2 regions of the Qipengyuania algicola genome follow, and region 2 is predicted to be linked to the other one. Evidence: predicted binding sites of a transcription regulator. Region 2 holds the regulator's gene; the other holds the start of a gene.
The links. Region 2 encodes LexA, which represses DNA repair genes until DNA is damaged. Its sites were predicted from a motif close to GTTCCNCNCTTGTTCT; they were not measured.

Region 1: the regulator LexA is predicted to act here: its motif matches at 1,991-2,006, upstream of ACFCW2_RS13095 (putative DNA modification/repair radical SAM protein).

Annotation. Positions count from the first base shown of each region.
Region 1 covers NZ_CP170453.1:2,747,450-2,750,862, forward strand. The annotation lists gene ACFCW2_RS13090 (UdgX family uracil-DNA binding protein) at 1-747, opposite strand, end outside; gene ACFCW2_RS13095 (putative DNA modification/repair radical SAM protein) at 744-1,988, opposite strand; gene ACFCW2_RS13100 (carbonic anhydrase) at 2,266-2,997, shown strand; gene ACFCW2_RS13105 (DUF6504 family protein) at 3,059-3,413, opposite strand, start outside.
Region 2 covers NZ_CP170453.1:2,524,140-2,527,552, forward strand. The annotation lists gene ACFCW2_RS12000 (ComEC/Rec2 family competence protein) at 1-1,241, shown strand, start outside; gene lexA (transcriptional repressor LexA) at 1,330-2,022, opposite strand; gene moaC (cyclic pyranopterin monophosphate synthase MoaC) at 2,177-2,650, opposite strand; gene trpC (indole-3-glycerol phosphate synthase TrpC) at 2,693-3,413, opposite strand, start outside.

The sequences.
Region 1 (3,413 bases), 220 kb from region 2:
GGGCAGGTTCTTCCAATATTTCTTGGGCATTTCGGACAGCATTGCACCGACTTTCAACCGCGCAGGGTTGAAGATGGAGGCGTAATATTTGCGCCACAGATCCTCCACCGGATCATCTCCGGGGGCGTCCTCGCGCCGCGCCGGAGGCCCTTCGCGCATGGTCTCGCCGTCCCAGTGCAGCGTGCCGCGCGGGGTCAGGATCGACCAGCGCATATTGGCGAAGCGGCGGCGGAAAAAGCCGGCATTGGCGCGTACGATGTGATGGTCAGGCTCGAACCAGGCGACGTAATGCTCCCCGCCGTCCCCATCCTCCACCTGCCGGAAACGGACGAAGGCGTGCATCTTGTGGCTGTCGCGGCGGACATTCTTGTCCCATTCCTCCACTCGGCGGACATCGGCGTCGGTCTTGTCCTCCATGATGCGCGGATTGGCCTGCAACCGCCACAGCAGGCGATACAGCAGTGCAAAACGCTCCGGGTCCGAATGCAGCGCGGCATTCTTCGCCACACCGAGAAACCGCTTGCTCGCCCGCACCGGCCGCGCATCGACAGGCGATGCAGGCAGCCGCGTATCACCGTTTGCGAACAGATCGCCCGCCCCGCCTGGCTCCACCCATGCCACGCGGTCGGGCGGAACATCGCACTGAATCAACTGCCGCGCCCGGTCACGCCAGAACGCGAAGTCGTCCGGCCGGGGCAAGTTTACCGCGTAATAGGCGCCCGGTTTGACATGTTGAAGCGCGGTCATGCCGCAAACAGCTCCAGTTGCTCCTGCGGCGGGGCGAGCAAGCGGCGCAGGTCGGCGCGGTCCGTCAGGGCGGTGGGACGCCAGTCGCAGGTCACGATGAAGGGGCGGATCTTGGTCAGCGACACAGTCAGCTTCGCCACATCGTCCAGCCTCAGCGTGCGGTGCCGCCGCGCCGCCAGTATCCGCTGCACGCCTTTCACGCCCAGCCCCGGCACGCGGAGCAACTGCTCCTTCGTGGCGCGGTTCACATCGACCGGAAACCAATCCCGAAATTTCAGGGCCCAGGCCAGTTTAGGATCAATATCCAGCGGCAGATTTCCGGCCTCATCCGTCGCTTGCATGATCTCGCCCGGCTTGTAGTCGTAGAACCGCATCAGCCAGTCCGACTGATACAGCCGGTGCTCGCGGATCAGCGGAGGACGTTTCAGCGGCAAGACGGCACTGGCGTCGGGGATCGGGCTAAACGCGCTGTAATACACCCGGCGCAGGCGGAAATTGTCATACAGGCGGCTCGCCTTGCCCACGATGTCCGCATCGCTGGCCGCATCCGCGCCGACGATCATCTGGGTCGACTGACCGGCGGGCGCAAAGCGAGGCGCGTGCTTGAACCGCTTCTTCGCGTCCTTCGCCTCAACGATGCTCGACTTCATGCCGCCCATCGCGCCTTCGATCTGGCGCGCGTCCTTGTCGGGCGCGAGGCGGGTCAGTCCGCTATCGGTCGGCAGCTCGACATTGATCGAGACACGGTCCGCGTGGAGCCCGGCCTGATAGACCAGCTGCGGATCGGCCTCGGGGATGGTCTTCAAGTGGATGTAGCCGCGAAAATCATGCTCCTCGCGCAGGATACGGGCCGTCTCGACCAATTGCTCCATCGTGAAGTTGGAGCTTTTGATGATGCCCGAGGACAGGAACAGCCCCTCGATATAATTGCGCCGGTAGAAGCTCAGCGTGAGGTCGGCCACTTCCTGCGGCGTGAAGCGCGCGCGGCGGACATTGCTGCTCTTGCGGTTGATGCAATAATGGCAATCGAAGATGCAGTGATTGGTCATCAGCACCTTCAACAAGGATATGCACCGGCCATCGGGCGCATAGGCGTGGCAGATGCCCATCCCCTCGGTCGAACCGATGCCCTTCCCACCAATCGAGTTCTTCTTGGCCGTGCCGGACGACGCGCAGGAGGCATCGTATTTCGCCGCATCGGCGAGGATTTCGAGTTTCTGCAAGATGCTCTGTGCGGCCATTCGTTCTATATATGTTCCTACGCACATTGAATCCAGTGCATTCTGCGCAAGGGTCAATCCACTCATTCAATGAGATTTTGTATCATTTGTTTTCAGGTACTTGCCGGGAACTCAATCGAGGGGAGCGCGTATTGCAGCCACGGACCGGGCCCCTCTGGCGAGCAACGCTCGTGATGTCGGACGTACCAACAGGGCGGCTGGTTCTTTCATGATCGGTCGCAAGTTTCACGCCGCCAACCGGCGAAGACCGGTGCGCGGCAGGTCTTGGAGAATGATTATGAAAATGCTTCCCGCGCTTCTCGCAACCGCGATGGTCGTATCCCCTACCGCCGCCATCGCGCAGGAAAAGGACTGGAATTTCGGCGACGGTGAAATGCCCGAGCGCTGGTCCACTCTCAACACCGATTACGCGATCTGCGATGCCGGTCTCAACCAAAGCCCCATCGATCTTGGCGCGGCCAATGCACGCGGCGATGTCGCGCTCGAAACCAATTTCGGCGAAACCACCGGCACAGTCGTTTTTGGCGAAGAAAAAGTGCAAGTCGATTTCCCTGCCGGCATGGGCATGACGTCGGGCGGAAAGTCCTTCAATCTCATCCAGGTCCACTTCCACACCCCGTCCGAGCACGCCGTGAATGGCGAGCGGACGCCGCTGGTTGCGCATTTCGTGCACGCCACCGATGCCGGTGAACTGGGCGTTCTGGGCGTGATGTTTGAAGAAGGCGAAGCCAATCCGGCGCTGGCCAAGATCACCGAACATGTAGGCCACCCCAGCGGCATGCTGGCCACATTCGACATCAACGACATGGTCCCCGATGATCTGTCGGTGTTCCGTTACATGGGTTCGCTGACCACCCCGCCCTGCAGCGAAGGCGTCAACTGGCATGTCGCGGACGAGCCGCTGACGGCCAGCGCAGAGCAGATTGCTTCCCTGCGCGGTGCATTGGGCGACAGCGCGCGTTCTCTGCAGCCGCTGGGTTCGCGCCTGCTGGTTGCCCCGGCCGAGTAAGCGGTCACAGCATTGAAATTGCAGGCGGCGGCGTATCGAAAGATGCGTCGCCGTTCTGCTGTCAGGCGCATAGGCCCTGCACATACCAGTCGGGCAGTCCGCCATTTCGGTCATTGCCCCGTCCGTCTCCGATCAGGCCGTGGCGATAGATCCAGTAGCGGCGGCCCTGCGTATCCTCGATGCGGTAATAATCGCGCAGCCGGGTGGTGGATTTCTCGCGCCACCATTCCGGCGCGATCCGTTCCGGCCCCTCCACCCGGACGATTTCGTGAATTTCGCCGCGCCATTGGAACCGGCGGGGATAGCCATCGGGCGTGGCATAGAGCACTGAAATAGGCTCCGCCCGGTCGAGCAGTTTCAGCGGGCGGGCGTGAAAGCGCAGTTCATGCTGCTGCACCGGTTCCGGCTCCAGCGGC
Region 2 (3,413 bases):
CCCTGCGCGTCCGACTGCCGGTTGTCGCGGCGGGGATCGGGGCGCTGGCGGGCATAGGCTATACCTTGCTGACGGGCGCGGAGGTGCCCACGGTGCGAAGCTGTGCAGCGGCCTTGCTGGTGCTGGGCGCGCTGGCGCTCGGGCGGCAGGCCTTGTCATTGCGCATGGTCGCGCTGGCAGCGGCATTCGTGCTGTTCCTGTGGCCGGAATCGCTGGCCGGTCCCAGTTTTCAGATGAGCTTTTCCGCGGTGCTGGCGATCGTCGCTTTGCACAATTGCGACCCGGTGAAGGAGTTTCTGGCCGCACGGGAGGAGAGCTGGCTTGCCCGCACGGCGCGGCGGGGCACGATGCTGCTGGTCACGGGGCTGGTTATCGAGTTCGCCCTGATGCCCATCGTCTTGTTCCACTTCCACCGGGCGGGAGTTTACGGCGCATTTGCCAATGTGGTGGCGATCCCGCTGGTGACGTTTGTTTCGATGCCCTTGATAGCGCTGGCGCTGCTGCTTGATCTGGTGGGCCTGGGCAAACCGGTCTGGTGGCTGGCGGAGTTCTCGCTCGATCAGCTGCTCGACATTGCCCATTGGACTTCGGCGCAGCCCGGTGCGGTAAAGCTGTTGCCGCAAATGTCTTACGCTACTTTCGCCATGTTTGTGACTGGCGGTTTGTGGCTGGCCTTGTGGAAGGGGCGCAAGCGGGCATTGGGGCTGGTCCCGGCGGCTATCGGGACGGCCATGATGATCGCCACGCCCGTTCCCGATATTTTGATTTCGGATGACGGGCGTCATGTCGGCATTGCGGGCGAGGATCGGCGATTGCTGATGCTGCGGGAGAGCCGGTCGGACTATGCGCGCGAGAATCTGCAAGAGATGGCCGGCACTTCGGGCGATGTTGTGCCGCTAGCTGACTGGGAAGGGGCCGAATGTTCGCGCGATTTCTGCGTCATCGCGATCGAGCGGGGCGGGCGGACTTGGCAAATATTGATGGCCCGCAGCCGCGATCTGGTGAGCGAGCGCGCCCTTTCCGCTGCCTGCGAGCGCGCAGATATCGTGGTGGCGGATCGTTATCTGCCGAGATCGTGTCTGCCGCGCTGGCTGAAGGCTGATCGGCGGACTCTGAGCGAGAGCGGCGGTCTGGCGATTGTTCTCGCAGACGAGACAATCACCCGAGTGGCGGACACCCAAGGACAGCATGGCTGGTGGCGCGGGCGAACCGAAGGCTTTGGGGGCGGAAACCCAAGGTAAACTGGCACAATTCTCTGTCATGAAAACAAATCCGGCCAGCGGTCCTTGAACCGCTGGCCGGATGTTATCTGCCTGGGGCCAGATGGGCTTAATGGTAGCGCCGCAGCAATCCTGCCAGCTTGCCCTGAACCTCGACCTGGGCAGGGGCGTAGACCTGCGCCTCGTAGGCGGCATTGGCCGGATCGAGCCGGACATTGCCGCTGTCACGGTGGAGATATTTCAGCGTGGCTTCTTCATTGTTTACCAGCGCCACCACGATCTCTCCGTCGCGTGCCGTGTTGGTCCGGCGGATAAGCGCAAAATCGCCATCGAAAATGCCTGCCTCGATCATCGAATCGCCCGAAACCTCCAGCGCGTAATGATCACCGGGGCCAAGCAGCGCCGCCGGGACCGGCAGGCTCTGATAGTCCTCCAGCGCTTCGATTGGAGCGCCTGCTGCAATCCGGCCATGCAGCGGGATCTCGATCACATCATTGGCAGGCTGCGGCGAGGCGGCCGGTGCGGACGTTCGCGCACCTACCAGATCATTGGCCGCTTGCGGCTTCTTGACCGCGCCCGGCACCGCGTCTTCCGGCTGCCGGATCACTTCCAGCGCCCGCGCGCGATTGGGCAGGCGGCGGATAAACCCCCGTTCTTCCAGAGCGGAAATCAAACGATGCACGCCCGATTTGCTTTTCAGATCGAGCGCTTCTTTCATTTCCTCGAACGAGGGCGAAATCCCTGTCTCTTCCAGTCGCTGCTGGATAAACTGGATCAGTTCATGCTGCTTCGCCGTGAGCATCGGCAAGCCTCCATTACCATTCAGACTTCGCGCACCGGACGGCGAACGAATACGGAACGATTACGGAACAGAATTCCCAAAGTCAAGCAATACAGCCATTTTGGAGGGGATAGGCTGGAACAGGCGTTCCTGATTTCGTCCCACGCAGGGACCGCTAGTTATCGGCGTGCCAGTCGCCCGATTTACCGCCGGATTTTGCCAGCAGACGCACCCCGCTGATGACCATGCCCTTATCGAGCGCCTTGGCCATGTCGTAGACGGTTAGCAGGGCGACGCTTGTCGCGGTCAGGGCTTCCATCTCGATGCCGGTCTTGCCCGTCAAAGAAGCGGTTGCAGTCACGCGCACGCGGGTATCCTCGACCGCACAATCCACGCTCACTGCATCGAGAGCTAGCGGATGGCACAGCGGGATCAATTCGCCGGTTTTCTTGGCCGCCATGATGCCCGCGATGCGCGCGGCTGCCAGCACATCACCCTTGGGCATAGTGCCTTCGCGGATCGCGGTGAGGGCCTCGGCGCTCATGGAAATGAACCCTTCCGCGACCGCGCGGCGCGCCGTTTCGGCCTTTGAGCCGACATCCACCATCCGGGCTTTTCCGGCGGCGTCGAGATGGGTCAGGTCTGTCATGGGGTAGTGTCTGGCATATCGCGGCGGGTCAGCACAGCCGTCTCATTTACCAGTCAGCAAAGCACGGGTCGCGGCCGCAACATCGGCAGAGCGCATCAGGCTCTCGCCAACCAGAAATGTGCGCACGCCGCAGTTCGACAGGCGGATGCAATCGGCATGGCTGGCGATGCCGCTCTCGCCGACCAGCAAAGCGCCGTCTGGTGCCAGATTGGCGAGCCGCTCGGTGGTTTCGAGACTGGTGTTGAAAGTTTTCAGATCGCGGTTGTTCACTCCGATCAGTCGGGAGCGTAGCGCGTGCGCGCGTTCCATCTCGGCCTCGTCATGCACCTCGACGAGCACGTCCATATCATGTTCGAGAGCGGCGCTTTCAATCTCGGCCATCTGGGCGTCCGAGAGAGCCGCCACGATAATCAGAATGGCATCCGCACCCATAGCGCGTGCCTCTGCACACTGCCATGGATCGACCATGAAATCCTTCCGCAGGACAGGCAGGTCACATGCGGAACGGGCGGCGACCAGATAATCTTCATGGCCTTGAAAATAAGGGGCATCGGTCAGGACAGACAGACAGGCAGCACCGCCTGCCTGATAATCGCGGGCATGGTCGGCGGGACGGAAATCCGCGCGGATAAGGCCCTTGGAGGGGGAGGCTTTCTTGATCTCGGCGATAAGGCCGAAGCCGCTTGCAGAGGCGCGGCGCAAGGCCTGTTCGAACCCGCGTGGCCGAGATTGCCTGCCCGCCTGCTCGGACAGCCGCCCAAGG